DNA from 3 places in the Rhodococcus indonesiensis genome. Region 3 is predicted to be linked to each of the others. Evidence: riboswitches for the same ligand, from Rfam matches in the RefSeq annotation. Region 3 holds a riboswitch; each other region holds the start of a gene.
What was found. A riboswitch is a leader RNA that binds a small molecule or an ion and turns the genes downstream of it on or off. The one in region 3 is predicted to bind S-adenosylmethionine.
Positions count from the first base shown of each region.

Region 1: linked by a shared signal. The riboswitch ahead of ACM26Y_RS24450 (ABC transporter substrate-binding protein) and the one ahead of ACM26Y_RS02815 (aminotransferase class V-fold PLP-dependent enzyme) in region 3 are both predicted to bind S-adenosylmethionine.
Region 2: linked by a shared signal. The riboswitch ahead of ACM26Y_RS16830 (bifunctional o-acetylhomoserine/o-acetylserine sulfhydrylase) and the one ahead of ACM26Y_RS02815 (aminotransferase class V-fold PLP-dependent enzyme) in region 3 are both predicted to bind S-adenosylmethionine.

Region 1 is NZ_CP180630.1:5,303,606-5,309,534, forward strand. Features, by position in the region: gene ACM26Y_RS24430 (LLM class flavin-dependent oxidoreductase) at 1-992, shown strand, start outside; gene ACM26Y_RS24435 (NtaA/DmoA family FMN-dependent monooxygenase) at 989-2,347, shown strand; gene ACM26Y_RS24440 (MFS transporter) at 2,360-3,166, shown strand; gene ACM26Y_RS24445 (MFS transporter) at 3,148-3,780, shown strand; SAM riboswitch class I at 3,826-3,920, shown strand; gene ACM26Y_RS24450 (ABC transporter substrate-binding protein) at 4,125-5,756, shown strand; gene ACM26Y_RS24455 (ABC transporter permease) at 5,760-5,929, shown strand, end outside.
Region 2 is NZ_CP180630.1:3,631,967-3,637,895, forward strand. Features, by position in the region: gene ACM26Y_RS16820 (exodeoxyribonuclease III) at 1-486, opposite strand, end outside; gene ACM26Y_RS16825 (NADP-dependent isocitrate dehydrogenase) at 572-1,789, opposite strand; SAM riboswitch class IV at 2,056-2,171, shown strand; gene ACM26Y_RS16830 (bifunctional o-acetylhomoserine/o-acetylserine sulfhydrylase) at 2,258-3,583, shown strand; gene metX (homoserine O-acetyltransferase MetX) at 3,580-4,707, shown strand; gene ACM26Y_RS16840 (DUF3017 domain-containing protein) at 4,741-5,043, opposite strand; gene ACM26Y_RS16845 (bifunctional methylenetetrahydrofolate dehydrogenase/methenyltetrahydrofolate cyclohydrolase) at 5,048-5,902, opposite strand.
Region 3 is NZ_CP180630.1:588,525-594,453, reverse strand. Features, by position in the region: gene ACM26Y_RS02835 (hypothetical protein) at 1-313, opposite strand, end outside; gene ACM26Y_RS02830 (crotonase/enoyl-CoA hydratase family protein) at 453-1,283, opposite strand; gene ACM26Y_RS02825 (2-oxo-4-hydroxy-4-carboxy-5-ureidoimidazoline decarboxylase) at 1,431-1,952, shown strand; gene ACM26Y_RS02820 (YbaK/EbsC family protein) at 2,048-2,521, shown strand; gene ACM26Y_RS02815 (aminotransferase class V-fold PLP-dependent enzyme) at 2,568-3,887, opposite strand; SAM riboswitch class IV at 3,954-4,069, opposite strand; gene ACM26Y_RS02810 (Pls/PosA family non-ribosomal peptide synthetase) at 4,315-5,929, shown strand, end outside.

The DNA of each region.
Region 1 (5,929 bases), 820 kb from region 3:
ACCTGATCGCCGCGCGGGTTGCACCGTCGACCCGGCACATCGGGCTGATCCCGACGATCACCACCACGCACACCGAACCGTTCCACGTGTCCAAGGCGCTGGCCACCCTCGACTACACATCGCACGGCCGCGCCGGCTGGCAGGTCAAGGTGTCCTCCTCCGCGCAGGAGGCCGCACACTTCGGCCGGCGCGACATCCCCGGACTCGACAAGCGCAACCGGCAGGCGCTCGCCGAGAATCGCCTGCCCGAGTTCGTCCACGACCTGTTCGACGAGGCCGCCGACGCCGTCGAGGTCGTTCGGCGGCTATGGGACAGCTGGGAGGACGATGCGGAGCTCCGCGACGTGAGGACGCGACGGTTCATCGACCGCGACAAGCTGCACTACATCGACTTCGAAGGCCGGTTCTTCCACGTTCGGGGGCCGTCGATCACCCCCCGACCGCCGCAGGGACAGCCGGTGGTCGCACTGCTGGCCCACCGCGACCTTCCGTACGAACTGGCTTCGCGGCAGGCAGATCTGGTGTTCGTCACCCCGTCGGACACCCGCCGTGTGCGTGACCTCGTCGACGAGGTCACGGCGGCGGGCGTGCGGGTCGGGCGGGTCGGTGAACCGCTGCGGGTGTATGCGGACCTCGTGGTCTTCCTCGACACACCGCGCGAGAGCGGAGCCGAGCGGCTCCGGCGTCTCGACGCACTCGCGGGCAGCGCCTTCGACTCGGATGCACTCGTGTTCACCGGGTCGGCGGCCGAACTCGCCGACCGGATCGGTGAGTGGCGTCGACAGGGTATCGACGGCTTCCGGCTCCGACCCGGGGTGGCAGTCGACGACCTCGACGTCATCGTCGACGTGCTCGTCCCGATCCTGCAACAGCGCGAGTTGTTCCGCTCCGAATACCCCGGCACGTCCCTGCGCGGACTTCTGGATCTGTCGACCGACGTTCCCAACCGCTACGCCGTCACCACGGCCGGAACCGAAGGACACGACCGATGAGCACACGCAAGCAGGTCATCCTCGGGGCCTACCTCGGCGGTGTCAATCACCACACCGCATGGTGGGATCCCCGGGCAGGCAGCCAGATCGAGTTCTCGACCTTCGAGCACACCGCCCGTACCGCCGAGCGCGGCAAGTTCGACTTCTTCTTCCTCGCCGAGGGCCTCGTGCTGCGCGAGCGCGCGGGCCGGATCTTCGATCAGGACATCATCGGCCGGCCCGACACCTTCACGGTCCTCGCGTCGCTGGCCGCCGTCACGGACCACCTCGGCCTGGCCGCCACCATCAACGCGACCTTCAACGAGCCGTACGAGCTGGCTCGGCAGATCGCCTCTCTCGATCACCTCTCCGGCGGCCGGGCCGCGTGGAACGTGGTCACCTCCTTCGATGCCTTCACCGGGCGCAACTTCCGCCGCGGCGGCTTCCTGGATCGCTCCCAACGGTACGAGCGCGCGGACGAGAACCTGACGCTCATCCGTCAACTCTGGGATTCGTGGCGTAGCGACGACATCGTCGCCGACAAGGCCGGCGGCCGGTTCCTGCGTCGACCCGACGCCGGCACCTTCGCATACCACGGCAACCACTTCGACGTGCACGGCAGGTTCACGGTTCCGCGCAGCCCCCAAGGACGCCCGGTGATCCTCCAGGCCGGGGTGTCCCCGCAGGGCCGGGACTTCGCTGCCGCGAACGCCGATGCCATCTTCTCCCCGTACGGGAAACTGCCCGAGGCCACGGATTTCTACCGAGATGTCAAGGCCCGGGCGATCGCTGCCGGCCGCTCCGCCGACGACATCAAGATCCTGCCGTCGGCGAGCTTCGTGATCGGGGACACCGAGGCCGAGGCCGTCGAGAAGTACCACGAGATCCGTAACCAGCAGGTCACCGGGCAGACCGCCCTGATCCTGCTCGAGCAGATCTGGAATCGGGATCTGTCCGAATACGATCCGGAGGGCCCGCTGCCGGACATCGATCCCGACCCCGACGCCGAGTCGATCATCCAGGGACGGGCCTTCGTCCACCAGGACCGGTTCGAGACCGTCGCACGGCTCCGCGCGATCGCGGAGGAGAAGAAGCTGACCCTGCGAGAGGTCGTGATCGACCAGTTCGAGCGCGGACCCCTCGTCGGTACCGCGGCACGGATCGCCGAGCAGATCGACGCCTTCGTGCAGAACGACGGCTCAGACGGGTTCATCCTCGGATCCCACCTCGTGCCCTGGGGACTCGACGACTTCGTCGACGAGGTGGTGCCCCTGCTACAGGACCGTGGTGTCCTCCGCGCCGAGTACACCGGAACCACGCTGCGGCACAACCTCGGGCTGCGGGTACCGGCCGATCCGGTGGCGGTCGGCGGTTAGCCCCCCTCCCGCGTGACACTCACCGATCGGGCGCAGACGCCCCAACAGACGACGTCGGTGGTGCCGGTCTGTGCGGCCGCCGGCTTCACCACCCTGCTCGATTCGTCGGTGCTGAACGTCGGCCTCCCCGCCCTGCGGACCGGTCTCGACGCGGGCGTTTCACAGGTGCAGTGGATCCTGGCCGCATACTCGCTCAGCTTCGGTCTTGCGCTGGTCCCGGCAGGCCGGCTCGGCGATGTGGCCGGCCGGCGGCGGCTGTTCCTCGCGGGCATGACCCTCTTCGCGGTCATGGGAGTGTGCGGAGCTGTCGCGTCCGACCCCTGGACGGTCGTCGCCGCACGGGCCGGTCAGGGGGCCGGGGCCGGCCTGATCAGCGCGCAGGTGCTCGGGATCCTGGCCGAGAACTACACCGGCCCGGCGCGCGCTCGGGCACTGGCCGCCTACAGCACCGCCGGGGGCCTCGCCGGGCTGTGCGGTCCGCTCGTCGGGGGGCTGGTGCTCGGCGCTGCGTCCGGGGAGTACGGGTGGCGCGTTCTGCTGATTCTCAACGTGCCGTGCGCACTCGTCACACTCGTGCTGGCTGCACGCCGCCTGCCCCCGGATCGGGGACGACCGTCGGCCCGCAGCGGGGTCGATGCCGGGGCCTCGCACTCCTCGCGGCGGCCACGACGCTGGTCATGCTGCCCGTGGTCTCCGATCCGGGTCCGGTGGGTGCGGTGTTCGTCGTCGGGGGAGCGGCGGTCTCACTCGCCACCTTCCTGTGGTGGGAACGCCGTGTCGCCGCGCGCGGCGGCAAGCCCGTGCTGCTTCCCGAACTGACCGGATCCGGCGGATACGTCCTCGGCACCTTGGTCGCACTGTTCTGGTTCGGTGCGGTGCTGTCCCTGAACACCGTCGTGAGCCTGTATCTCATCGAGGGGCGCGGCTATGCCGCTGTCCAAGCAGCCGCCGTGCTGTCCGCCGCTGCCGCCGCGATGGCCGTCGCCTCTGCCATGGGGTGGCGGGTCGCCGCGCGATACGGCCGGGTGACGGTCGTCGTGGTGGTGGCAGCCGAGATCGCCGTCGTCGGTGGCTACGCCGCCGCTGTGCAGCACGAGGCCACGATGCCGGTGTTCGTGGCGCTGGCCGCTCTGTCGGGCCTCTCGGGTGGATTCGTGGATGCACCCAACCGGGCGCTGACGCTCGAGTCGTCACCGGAGGGCGGTCACGGTGTCGCGGCCGGGTTCCTGCAACTGTCACAGCGGTTGTCCGCGACGGTCGCCCTCGCCGCGGTGTCCGGCCTGTATCTGTCGGCGCTGGCGACGGACGGGGACGACTTCGCCGGTGCCGCGTCGGCCGGCCTCGCGGTGTGCGCCGCCATGCTCTCGGTGTCGCTGCTCTGTGCGCTCGCCGACCGGCGCCGTCGTGCCGGCGTCGGGTTTCGATCACTGTGAGCGAAAGGGTTCTCCGAACTCGTTCGCAACGCGTACGGTCACCGGGAACCATCCAGAGCGACCGAGAGACCCGGCTCGAGGACGTCGCAGCAACCCCCTGCCACCGCAGGTGAGGGTGCTACCGCCGGGAACGATGGAGGAGAAGACATGGCAGGCGAGGGGTTCGTGGGTGCGTGGGCGCGCCTGCACGTCGACCTGTGCCGTCAGTGCTCGGGCCTCTGTCGCCCACGGTCCTGTCGCGCCTGAGCGGCGCCTTCCAGTCGAAGAACTACGACCGTCTGCCCGGCCGGTGGCATCGCGAAGCGCGGTGCCACCGGCGCCTCACGAGATCATGGAGTTCCCCGGTGCCTGTTCCGTTCACCTCTGCCGCCCGACGTCGCGCCGTCGCGGGCGCCACCGCCGCAATCCTCGCCGGTGGGCTCGCCGCGTGCGGCACCGACACGGCGGGCACTTCCTCCGGTGGCGGCACCCCGCAGCCCGGCGGCACCCTGCGCTACGGCCTGTCCCAGGCCCCCACGTGTGCCGATCCCGCGCAGGCCGGCAGCAACCAGACCATCTACGTCACCCGTCAAATCGTCGACTCGCTCACCGATCAGGACCCCGGGACCGGTGAACTGAAGCCGTGGCTCGCCGAAAGCTGGGAGGTGAACGGGAACGCCTCGGCGTTCACGTTCCGGCTGAAGGACGGCGTGACATTCAGTGACGGCACCCCGTTCACCGCGGAGTCGGTGAAGAAGAACTTCGACGCGATCGTCCAGACCCTCACCGGCGCCAAGGCAGCGCTGGCGGCGAGCTACCTGTCGGGGTACACCGGCACCACGGTGCTCGATCCGCTCACCGCCCAGGTGTCCTTCGCCGGTCCGAACGCGCAGTTCCTGCAGGCGTCGTCGACGCTGCAGCTCGGCTTCCTGTCCGACAGCGACGTCGCGAAGTCCGCGGAGGAACGCTGCGCCGGCAACCTGTCCGGCACCGGTCCCTTCGTCTACGAGGACTACCAGCAGGACAAGTCCGCCACGCTGGTCAAGCGCACCGGATACGCGTGGGGATCCGACGTGTTCGCGCACGACGGCGAGGCCTACCTCGATCGCATCGAGTTCACGATCGTCCCGGAGTCCGGTGTACGCACCGGCAGCCTCGCATCCGGCCAGCTCGACGCGATCAGCGATGCGCTGCCGCAGGACGCTTCCCAGATCGAAGGCAGCGGCGGACGGATCCTCACCACACCGAACCCGGGTGTTCCGTTCGGTTTCCAGCCGAACGTCACCCGTGGCGTCCTGACCGATCCGGCGGTGCGCGCCGCGATCGTGCCGGCCCTCGACCGCCAGGAACTCGTCGACACCGTCCTCGGCCCTGATTTCCGGCCCGCGACCAGCACCCTCGCCTCCCGCACCCCTGGCTACGTCGCGCTCGACGACGTCGCCTACGACCCGGAGAAGGCGAAGTCGATCCTCGACGCCGCCGGCTGGGTTCCCGGCCCGGACGGCATCCGTGCCAAGGACGGCAACCGCCTGTCCTTCTCGGTGTTGTTCAGTTCGGTGTTCGCCGGCAACCAGGCAATCCTCGAGCTCGTGCAGCAGCAGCTGCGCGGGGTCGGTATCGACCTGCAGCTCGACCTGGTCTCCACCCCGGAAGCCACTGCCCGGCAGGGTGCGAAGGACTTCGACGCCACCTACTACAACAGCACGCGCGCCGACGGCGACATCCTGCGCACCACGTTCGGACTCGACGGGCGCAACCTCAACAACCGCGGCCCGATCCCGGCACTGGACGAGGTCCTGTCTGCGCAGCTGCGCACCACCGACCCGGCCGAACGCGGCGAGCTGAGCGAGCAGGCACAGCAGCTCGTCCTCGACAACGGCCTGTGGCTGCCGACCGTGGAGCTGTCCCAGGCCATCGGTGCGGCGGGGGCGGTGCAGGACCTGAAGTTCGAGGCCTCCGCCCGGTTGCAGTTCTTCGACACCTGGCTGAGCGAGTAGACCATGGCCAGGTATCTCGGCTCCCGGCTCGTGCAGGCGCTGCTGGTGCTGTGGGCGGCGTTCACCGTCTCGTTCGGCGTGCTGTACCTGCTGCCGTCCGACCCGGTGAGCATCGCGGTCGACGGCGCCGGCAGCGGCACACCGGTGGATGCGGCCGCTGTCGCGCAACTGCA
Region 2 (5,929 bases), 2.5 Mb from region 3:
GGTGTGGGCGATGTTCCAGTCCCCGCACACCACCATGTGCCGGCCCGCGGCCTCCGCCTCGGCGGCCCGGTGGTTCAGGTGCGCCGCGAACGACGCCATGAACCGCTCCTTCTCTTCCTGCTTCGGGGTGTCGGCCTCCCCGGTGGGCAGGTACAGACTGCCGACGGTCAGATCGCCGAAGTCCGCCTCGACGTACCGTCCGGAGGCCGCGAACTCGTCCTCGTCGAACCCGACGCGGGAGGAGTCGGCGGGGCGCCGCGACAGGATCGCGACCCCGGCACGGCCCTTGGCCTCCGATTCGGCCGACACGACGTACCACCCGGCATCGAGGGCCGGCGCGATCGCCGCATGGAACTGCTGCTCGGTGGCGCGCACCTCCTGCAGGCACACGATGTCGGCGGGCTCGGTGGCCAGCCAGGCGAGCAGTCCCTTGCCGGCGGCGGCACGGACGCCGTTGACGTTGACGGTGGAGACGACATGAGGCACGCCGGTCACCGTAGCGGACGGACCCGACCCGCAACGACGACGGGACGCCCCCGGCAGGGGCGTCCCGTCGTGTGCGGTCCGTGCGTCAGGCGCGAGCCTTCTGGAGGTTCTCGTCGAGCGCGGCGAGGAACTCCTCGGTGGTCAGCCAGGCCTGCTCGGGTCCGATGAGCAGGGCGAGGTCCTTGGTCATCTGGCCGGCTTCGACGGTCTTGATGACGACGTCCTCGAGCTGCTGGGCGAACTCGATCACCTCGGGGGTGTTGTCGAGCTTGCCGCGGTGCTCGAGACCACGGGTCCAGGCGAAGATCGACGCGATCGGGTTGGTCGACGTCGGCTTGCCGGCCTGGTGCTGCCGGAAGTGCCGGGTGACGGTTCCGTGGGCAGCCTCGGCCTCGACGGTCTTTCCGTCCGGGGTCATGAGCACGGAGGTCATCAGGCCCAGCGAACCGTAGCCCTGTGCGACGGTGTCCGACTGGACGTCGCCGTCGTAGTTCTTGCAGGCCCAGACGTAACCGCCTTCCCACTTGAGCGAGGAAGCGACCATGTCGTCGATGAGGCGGTGCTCGTAGGTGAGTCCGGCGGCGTCGAACTCCGCCTTGAACTCCTCCTCGTAGATCCGCTGGAACTCGTCCTTGAACATGCCGTCGTAGGCCTTGAGGATCGTGTTCTTGGTCGAGAGGTAGACCGGGTAGTTCTGCTGCAGGCCGTAGGACAGCGAGGCCCGCGCGAAGTCCTGGATGGACTTCTTGTAGTTGTACATCCCCATGACGACGCCGCCGTCCTCGGGAATCTGGCACACCTCGTGCTGGATCGGCTCGGAGCCGTCCTCCGGCGTGAAGGTGATGGTGACGGTGCCCGGGCGGTCGACCTTGAAGTCGGTGGCGCGGTACTGGTCGCCGAAGGCGTGACGGCCGACGATGACCGGCTTGGTCCAGCCCGGCACCAGACGGGGCACGTTCGAGATGATGATCGGGGCACGGAAGATGGTGCCGCCCAGGATGTTACGGATCGTGCCGTTGGGCGAACGCCACATCTTCTTCAGGCCGAACTCCTCGACCCGGGCCTCGTCGGGAGTGATGGTGGCGCACTTGACGCCGACGCCGTGCTTCTTGATGGCGTTGGCCGCATCCACGGTGACCTGGTCGTCGGTCGCATCGCGGTGCTCGATGCCGAGGTCGTAGTACTCGAGATTCACATCCAGGTAAGGATGGATCAGCTTGTCTTTGATGAACTGCCAGATGATGCGGGTCATCTCGTCGCCGTCGAGTTCGACGACCGTTCCCTCAACCTTGATCTTGGACATGTGCGCTTCGCGTCCTCCTAGGAAGTGTCCCTGGTCCCAAGTCGATCCCACTTTGTGGGTGCGATCGTGGTCGGCTCAATGAACCATTCATGGCGTGCTCACACGTACGGAACACGGTCCAAACAAGACGAGCGTACTGCTATTGCCCCGGCCCGCCAAGCGCACCCCCGGCTACCCGCGGGTAACTTTCGCCTGCTCAGGCGCCCTCCGCCGGCAGGTACGGGTCGCCTACCGAAGCGTCTGTTCGAGCCGCTAGACTCGCGCCAGGTCATGAGTACCAGCGTGAAGCCCCGGCTTGCTGGTCGGCAACCCTCCGGCCAGGGTGGGGTGCTCCGGGTGATGACCCGGTCGTCCGGCGACACGCCGCACGACAAGCCGGTCCGATGGAGGTATTCGTCATGAGGGTTGTGATCATGAGCTGTCGTCACTAGCCGCCCCGACCTCCCGACCACGGCCAGTAAGGACATCATGACCGACAGCGAGAACACCCGGCGCGAAGACGGCTGGAGCTTCGAGACCAAGCAGATCCACGCGGGACAGCCCGCCGGCGGCGACACCCGCGCCCGCGCCCTGCCGATCTACCAGACCACCAGCTACACCTTCGACAACACCGACCACGCCGCCGCCCTGTTCGGCCTGACCGAACCCGGCAACATCTACACCCGCATCATGAACCCCACCCAGGACGCGGTCGAACAACGCATCGCCGCCCTCGAAGGCGGCGTCGCCGCCCTGCTCCTCGCCTCCGGCCAGGCCGCCGAAACCTACGCCCTCCTCAACCTCGCCGCCGCCGGCGACCACATCGTCGCCAGCCCCTACCTCTACGGCGGCACCTACAACCTGCTGCACTACACCCTGCCCCGCCTCGGCATCGAGGTCACCTTCGTCGACGACCCCGACGACCTCGACCAGTGGCGCGCCGCGATCCGCCCCACCACCCGCGCCCTCTACGGCGAAACCATCGCCAACCCCAAGAACCACCTGCTCGACATCCCCGGCATCGCCGCCGTCGCCCACGCCCACCACCTGCCGCTGATCGTCGACAACACCGTCGCCACCCCCTACCTGATCCGCCCCCTCGAACACGGCGCCGACATCGTCGTGCACTCGGCCACCAAATACCTCGGCGGCCACGGCACCGCCATCGCCGGGGTCCTCGTCGACGGCGGCACCTTCGACTGGACCGGCACCGGCCCCGACGGCGCCCCCCGCCACCCCCAGTTCACCACCCCCGACCCCAGCTACCACGGCGTGGTCTACGCCGACCTCGGCGCCCCCGCCTACGCCCTCAAGGCCCGCGTGCAACTGCTGCGCGACCTCGGTGCCGCGGTCTCCCCGTTCAACGCCTTCCTCATCGCCCAGGGCCTCGAGACCCTGAGCCTGCGCATGGAACGCCACGTCGCCAACGCCGAGCGCGTCGCCGAATTCCTCGACCGCCGCCCCGAGGTCACCGCCGTCGCCTACGCCGGCCTGCCCTCCTCGCCCTGGCACGACCGCGCCCGGCACCTCGCCCCCCGCGGCGCCGGCGCCATCGTCACCTTCGAACTCGCCGGCGGCATCGACGCCGGCAAGCAGTTCGTCAACGCGCTGACCCTGCACAGCCACGTCGCCAACATCGGCGACGTACGCTCGCTGGTCATCCACCCCGCCTCCACCACCCACTCCCAACTCACCGCCGCCGAACAACTCGCCGCCGGCGTCACCCCCGGCCAGGTCCGCCTCGCCGTCGGCATCGAGAACATCGACGACATCCTCACCGACCTCACCACCGGCCTCGAGGCGGTCGCGTCTTGACGGCGCGCGTCGACCGGCGCCACGTGGAGCTGCCGCCGGAGGACGGCCGTCTCGGGACGGTCGACATCGGGCCGCTGACGCTCGAGTCCGGCGCGACCCTGCCCGACGTGACCGTGGCGGTGCAACGATGGGGCCGGCTGTCGCCGTCGCGCGACAACGTCGTCCTCGTCGAACACGCCCTCACGGGGGACTCGCACGTGACCGGGCCCGCCGGACCCGAACACCCGTCGCCCGGCTGGTGGACCGGGATGGTCGGTCCGGGCGCGCCGATCGACACCGACACGTGGTGCGTCGTGGCGACGAACGTGCTGGGCGGCTGCCGCGGCACCACCGGACCGGGTTCGCCCGCTCCGGACGGCAAGGCGTGGGGTTCCCGGTTCCCCGGCATCACGGTGCGCGACCAGGTCGCCGCCGAGGTCGCGCTCGCCGATGCGCTCGGCATCGACAGGTTGGCGGCCGTCACCGGAGGGTCCATGGGCGGCATGCGGACGCTCGAGTGGATCATCGGGTATCCGGAACGGGTGCAGGCGGCCCTCGTCCTCGCCGTCGGCGCCCGCGCCACCGCCGACCAGATCGGCACCCAGACCACGCAGATCGCCGCCATCACCGCCGACCCGGACTGGCAGGGCGGGGACTACTACGGAACGGGACGGGTGCCGCGGGCCGGGCTGGGCATCGCACGGCGGATCGCACACCTGACCTACCGGACCGAGGGCGAACTCGACACCCGCTTCGCCAATTCCCCCCAGGGAAGCGAAAACCCCTGGAACGGCGGACGATACGCGGTGCAGAGCTATCTGGAGCACCAGGCCGACAAGCTCGTCGCGCGGTTCGATCCCGGTACGTACGTCGCGCTCACCCAGGCGATGAACCGGCACGACGTCGGACACGGGCGGGGCGGTGTGGCCGCCGCACTCGGATCCACCCCGGTGCCGACGATCGTCGCCGGCGTGGACTCCGACCGCCTGTATCCGCTGCGGCTGCAACAGGAGATCGCCGACGGCCTGCCGGGCTGCGACGGGCTGCGCGTCCTCGAGTCCCGGGACGGTCACGACGGTTTCCTCACCGAGGCCGACGCCGTCGCCAAACTCCTGACCGAGCTCGTCACCCTCGCACGAGGCTGAGGGCCGCGCGCCGCCGGGCCGCGGCCCGGCGGCTCATCCGGTGCCGAGCGGATCGATCGAGACCGCCAGGGCGATGACGAGTCCGCCCACGACGAGGAGCGCGGACACGTCGAAGGCCCGGCTGCGCACGGCGAGGACACCGACCTGATCCTCGGGCACCCACAGGCGCAGCAGACCGGCGAGCAGGGTGGCGCTGCCGAAGACGAACGCGCCACGACGCCACCGGTCCGCCAGGACGAGGATCACCGCCGCGGCGATGACGACCGTCACCGCCAGCAACGGCAGGTTCCGCCGGGCCAGCCGCAACCAGCGCTCCGCGCCGGCCAGGTGCACCACGGGCTCAGCGGCCGGCGAGCTGTTCGGCTCGCTCGACCACGTTCGCCAGCAGGAACGCACGGGTCAGGGGGCCGACGCCACCGGGATTGGGCGACAGGAACCCGGCAACCTCGCCGACGTCGGCGGCCACGTCGCCGCGCAGGCCCTCCGGGGTCCGGCTCACACCCACGTCCAGGACCGCCGCACCCGGCTTGACCATGTCCGCGGTGATCAGTCCCGGCACACCCGCAGCGGCGACGACGATGTCCGCACGCCGTACTTCCGCTGCGAGGTCCTTCGTGCCGGTATGGCAGAGGGTGACCGTCGCGTTCTCGCTGCGGCGGGTGAGCAGCAGCCCGATCGGCCGGCCGACGGTGACGCCGCGGCCCACCACCACCACGTGGGCGCCCGCGATCGGCACCTCGTACCGGCGCAGCAGATGCACGATGCCGCGCGGGGTGCACGGCAGGGCCGCCTCCTTGCCGAGGACCAGGCGGCCGAGGTTGATCGGGTGCAGACCGTCGGCGTCCTTGTCGGGATCGATGCGCTCGAGCGCGGCGTTCTCGTCCAGGTGCTCAGGCAGCGGCAACTGCACGATGTAGCCGGTGCAGCCGGGGTCGGCGTTCAGCTCGTCGATCACCGCGTCGAGCTGCTCCTGCGTCGTGTCGGCGGGCAGGTCGCGGCGGATCGAGTTGATCCCGACCTTGGCGCAGTCGTTGTGCTTGCCGCGCACGTACGCTGCCGATCCCGGGTCGTCGCCGACGAGCACGGTGCCCAGGCCGGGGATGATGCCCTTCGCCTTCAGCGCGGCCACGCGGGCCTTCAGGTCCTCGAAAATCTCGTCGCGGGTCGCTTTGCCGTCCAGGATCGTCGCAGTCACAACCGTCATTGTCTCAGGTCGCCCGGC
Region 3 (5,929 bases):
TGACCGCACCCCCGTCGTGCGAGTGGGCGTACACGAGGGAACGTCCGGGGTCGATCGACTCCACCCGGAAGGCGGCCGGGGAACCCGCGACCAGCCGGACCGGGTCGCCGACCTCGAGCCGCTGCAGTTCTGGCCGGATCTCCCGGGCGCTCGGCTTCCCGCCGTTGTCGACGAAGTCGTAGCTGTACCAGCCGGCACGGTCCCCGGCGCCCATCTGGACCAGCCACGGCCACACGTCCACCGGCTCGGCCGCGATCGACACCGCTCGGGTTGCCGACCAGTGGGGCCGGGGCAGGATCTCGTCCCCCGGCATCCCCGTCCCGCCACCTCGGTCCCCGTCGCACCCCAGTGCAACTGCCAGGGCCGGTAGGCCGTCAGATACGCCAGTGGGACGGCCGGCACCAGCCGACCGCCCCACGTCAGGACCGGATGACTTCGCACCCGTCCATCCTCTACCGGCCCCGGAACTCCGGGGGCCGCTTCTCGAAGACCGCCGCGACGGCCTCGGTCAGGTCCTCCGACGGCAGGAACGCGGCGTTCCAGGCCGCGACGTAGCGCAGGCTGTCGTCGACACGCGGCGAGCGGCTGTGGTCGAGGACGGCCTTGATGCCGTGCACGACCAGCGGCGGATTCGCCGCGATCTCGGCGGCGGTGGCCTGCGCGGCGGCCAGGACGGCGTCCGCGTCCTCGAAGACGTCGTTGACCAGGCCGATCTTCTCCGCGCGTGCCGCGTCGATGTCCTTGCCGGTGAGGGCCAGCTCACGCAGGTGCCCGTCGCCGATGATGAGCGGCAGGCGCGCGAGGCTGCCCACGTCGGCGACCATCCCGACCTTGACCTCGCGGACACTGAACTTCGCGTCGGCACTGGCGTAGCGGATGTCGGCCGCGGAGATCAGGTCGACGCCGCCGCCGATGCACCAGCCCTGCACGGCGGCGACGACGGGCTTACGGCAGTCCGCGACCGCGGTGATCGCCGCCTGCATCCGCTTGACCATCTCGTGGAACTCGGTTCGCGGGGCGGCCAGCGCCTTGTCGGCGAGGACCTTGCCCAGGTCGCCGCTCATGGCGGGCAGGTCGAGACCGAAGGAGAAGTGCTTGCCGGCACCGGCGAGCACGACGGCACGCACGTCCGGATCCGCGTCGAGCTCGCCGAACAACAGCGGCAGCTCGGTCCAGAAGTCGGGGCCCATGGCGTTGCCTTTGCCCGGACCGACGAGGGTGACGAGCGCGACGTGGTCCGCGACGTCGACCGTGAACGCTTTCCAGCGAGATTCCTGAGTCATTACTCGAGAGTAATATGCGGGCGCCGCTCCGCTGTCACGGACCGCTCGTTACAGCCCGGAAAATTCCGCGCTCTGCCCCTGGTGGCCGCCACGCCGCGGACGGATCCTGGGGGTACGAACGGTCCGGCCCGCAGAGGAGCGACTGTCATGCTGATGCACCAGGGCATCGGTCTGGGTGCCTTCAACGCCCTGTCCCGGCGGGGCGCCACCCATGCGCTGTACGAGTGCTGCGCGTCGCTCACCTGGGCCCAGGCGGTCGCGGCGGGACGTCCCTATGCGAGCTACTCGGAACTGTTCGCCCGCGCCGACGCCGCCCTGTTCTCCGCGAGCGACGCGGAGATCGCGGAGGCCCTCGATTGCCACCCGGTGGTGGGCCGCCGGCGCGGCAGCACCGCCTCGCGGCTCGAGCAGTGCTCGCTGTGGGACGAGGACGAGGCCTTGACGGCCGCGATCACGGCCGCCGCCGCCGCCTACGAAGAGCGCTTCGGGTACCGCTATCTGTGGTGCCCGCAGGGCCGCGGACTGCAAGAACTGCTGACGGACCTGAACCACCGGCTCGCACACGACCCCGAGGCGGAACGCAAGGTGTGCACGGAGGAACTCGCCAAGATCACCCGCACCCGGCTCGAGCGCATGCTCGGACCCGAGGACGGCTTTCCGCCGTATTGACCCCCGACTGTATCGACTCCGACCGTATCGACCTCGGCCGCGGCCGGACCTGCCGATCGGAGCCACGGACGGCGGCGGACTCCTAGGCTGGAACCATGTCCGGGACACTGCATCCGAATGCCGCTCGGGTAGCCGACACGCTCATCGCGCGCGGTCACCACGGGTTGATCACGACCCAACCGGAGTCGGTGCACACCGCCGAGCAGGCGGCGGCCGCGCTCGGGGTCGACGTGGGAGCGATCGTCAAGTCGCTGGTGTTCCTGCTCGACGACGAACCGGTACTGCTGCTGGTCTCGGGTGCCCACCGGGTGAATCCGGAACGAACCGGCAAACGCCTCGGCGGTGTGCTCGTCGCGGCGCCCCCGGACGTGGTCACCGAGGTCACGGGTCAGCCCGTCGGCGGCGTGGCACCGCTCGGGCATCCGACGAACCTGACCACGTACGTCGACACCGCCCTGGCTGCTTTCCCCCAGCTCTGGGCCTCCGGAGGGCATCCACGCACGCTGTTCCGCACGACGTTCCGCGAACTGATGCGCATCACGGCAGCCGTCGACGTCGACGTCGACTAGACCTGCCGGTCCGGACGGCCGGTGCGACAGCCCGCCCGGGAAGCGGTCAGCTGCACTGCGCCGCCCCGGCGGTGGACTCCGCCAGGCCCGGACGGGTCTCGGGCGACGGCCCCCACAGGCCGTCGGTCTTCGCGTAGGTCCAGCCGGGACCGGCATCCACCAGCGTGTGCAGCGCGTCGAGCAGACGATCCACGTCGGCGGAGGAACTGCCGAGACCGAGCGAGGCACGAACCGCGCCGGCGGGCAGTCCGACCCGGGCGAGCAGCGGGTGCGCGCAGAACCGGCCGTCGCGCACCCCGATTCCGTGCTCGGCGGAGAGATACGACGCCACCTCGCCGGGCTCGAAGCCGGCGACCGTGAAGGTGACGATGCCGACGGAGTCCGGGGAGTCGCTCCACAGCCGCAGGATCTCGACGCCGTCGACGCCGCGCAACCCGTCGAGCAGGCGCCGGCACAACGCCTCCTCGTGCACGGTGACGGCATCGGCGTCGAAGCCGGCGAGCGCGTCGCACGCTGCGGCGAGCGCCGCGACACCGAGCACGTTCGGTGTGCCCGCCTCGTGTCGCGCTGGGGCACAGGCCCATTCGGTGTGATTGAGACTGACGTCGCGGACCGCACCACCCCCTGCGAGGTACGGTTCCGCGACGTCGAGCCAGTCCCGGCGCCCCACCAGAGCACCGGCACCGAACGGAGCGTAGAGCTTGTGCCCCGAGAATGCGAGGTAGTCGACGCCGAGCGCGGTGAGGTCGATCCGCCGGTGCGGAACCAATTGTGCTCCGTCGACGAGGATCCGGGCACCGCAGGCGTGCGCGACGTCGGCGAGTTCGGCGATCGGGAGGACCTCGCCGGTGACGTTGGAGGCGCCGGTGACGGCGAGCAGCGCAGCAGGCCTGCTGCACAGTTCGGCGACGAGCCGGCGGACGGTCTCGGCGACGGTGTCGGCAGCCTCGACGACGCGAGCATTCTTCCAGGGCAACAGGTTTGCGTGGTGTTCGACGTCGAGTACCACCACGTCGCCGGGCACGGCTCCGGCCAGGAGGTTGAGCGAGTCGGTGGTGTTGCGAGTGAAGACGACCACCTGATCGTCTGCGGCGCAGACGAATCGGGCCACGGATTCGCGGGCCTGCTCGTAGCTGGTGGTGGAGATCCTCGAGGCGTAACCGGCACCGCGATGCACGCTGGCGTAGTACGGCAGGAGTTCGGCGATCCGCTCGGTGACCGCTTCGAGGGCCGGCGCGCTCGCCGCGTAGTCGAAGTTGGCGTAGGTGCAGGCACCGCCCTGCACCAGGGGTACCTGAAGATCACATCCGGTGACCCGGGCGAACGGTGCGATACAGGTGTCAGCGGTCAGTACAGCGGCAGTCATGACGTTCCCTCGTCGTTCAGGGATTCGCCGGTGGTCGCCTCGTCGCTCGAGTGCGATCACGGTCCGAATCCGCGCTTGCCGTGTCCGGTGTGGAAACACGGCCAGGTCGTCACCCGGAGCACCCCACCGCGGAGGAGGGTTGCCGACCAGCTAGCCGGGGCTTGTCGCTGGTTCTCGTGACCTGCGGAAGAGGATGGCAAAAGCGCGCACGGATGTCAAACCGGGATCGCACCGTCCGCCGTCCGGCATGCGAATCCCCAGGGAGAGGCCGTTTCTCGCACCGAACCGGACAGCGGCGGGGATTCCGGTGACCGGGAGGTGGAGGAATTCCACCGCGCGAGTGGGCACCGACACACCCGATGTTCACCCTCCGTCCACCTGACCGTGAGATAACCGGACGAACGCACCACCAGGCCGAGAGAAGGACATGCGATTGCCTGCCCAGCCCACGACGGATTCGGATCGGTCGTATCGCATCCCCGAGGAGTTCCTCCGCTCCTCCCATGCCCCGGCCCCTCGCACCCTCGTCGACATCCTGCGTGCCACCGCCGACACCCACCCGGACGCTCCGGCCGTCGACGACGGATCCGTCACCCTCAGCTACACCGAACTCGTCGAGAAGGTCGTCGCCTGCTCCTACCGGCTCGCCGACGCGGGAGTCGGCGGCGGGGACCGCGTCGGCGTGCGCATGCCGTCCGGCTCCGCGGACCTGTACGTGACGATCCTGGGCATCCTCGCCGCCGGCGCGGCCTACGTGCCGGTGGACGCCGACGATCCCGACGAACGCGCCGAACTCGTGTTCGGGGAAGCGCAGGTCACCGCCGTCGTCACCGCCGACGGCATCGGCCCGGGCACCGCGCCGCCGTCGCCGCAGCCGCAGCTGCGCGGTCCGCGTCTCGACGACGCCGCCTGGATCATCTTCACCTCCGGATCCACCGGCACCCCCAAAGGGGTCGCGGTCAGCCATCGCAGCGCCGCCGCCTTCGTCGACGCCGAGGCCCGGCTGTTCCTGCGCGAGAACCCGATCGGCCCCGGCGACCGCGTACTGGCCGGGCTGTCGGTCGCGTTCGACGCGTCCTGCGAGGAGATGTGGCTCGCGTGGCGGCACGGCGCGTGCCTCGTCCCCGCGCCCCGCTCGCTCGTGCGGTCCGGGATGGACCTCGGACCGTGGCTGGTCTCCCGCGACATCAGCGTCGTCTCCACCGTTCCCACCCTCGCGGCGATGTGGCCCGCCGAGGCGCTCGAAGCGGTGCGGCTGTTGATCTTCGGTGGGGAGGCCTGTCCGCCGGATCTCGCCGAGCGGCTGGCTGTGCCCGGGCGCGAGGTGTGGAACACGTACGGGCCCACCGAGGCCACCGTGGTCGCGTGTGCGGCGACGATGGACGGCACCGGCCCGGTCCGCATCGGCCTGCCGCTCGACGGCTGGGACCTCGCCGTGGTGGACGGCGAGGGCCGGCCCGTCCGGGAGGGCGGCACCGGCGAACTCGTCATCGGCGGCGTCGGACTGGCCCGCTATCTGGACCCGGCCAAGGACGCCGAGAAGTACGCTCCCATGCCCACCCTCGGCTGGGACCGCGCCTACCGCAGCGGCGACCTGGTCACCCTCGACCGCGCGGGGCTGCTGTTCCAGGGACGTGCCGACGATCAGGTCAAGATCGGCGGCCGGCGCATCGAACTCGGCGAAGTCGACAACGCTCTGCAGAACCTGCCCGGCGTCGCCGGCGGCGCGGCCGCCGTACGCAAGACCGCGGCCGGGCACTCGATCCTCGTCGGCTACATCGCCAGCACCGACCCCGAGTTCGACCTCGCCTCCGCGCGCGACCTGCTCGGTGAGCAGCTGCCGGCGGCCCTGGTCCCGAGACTGGCGCTGGTGGACGAACTGCCCACCCGGACCTCCGGCAAGGTGGACCGCAACGCGCTTCCGTGGCCGCTGCCCGGCGCGGAGGCCGCCGCCGCCGAGGCTCTCGGCCTCGACCCGACCGCCGAGTGGGTCGCCGGGCTGTGGGTGTCGATTCTCGGTACCCCGATCGAGAGCATCGACG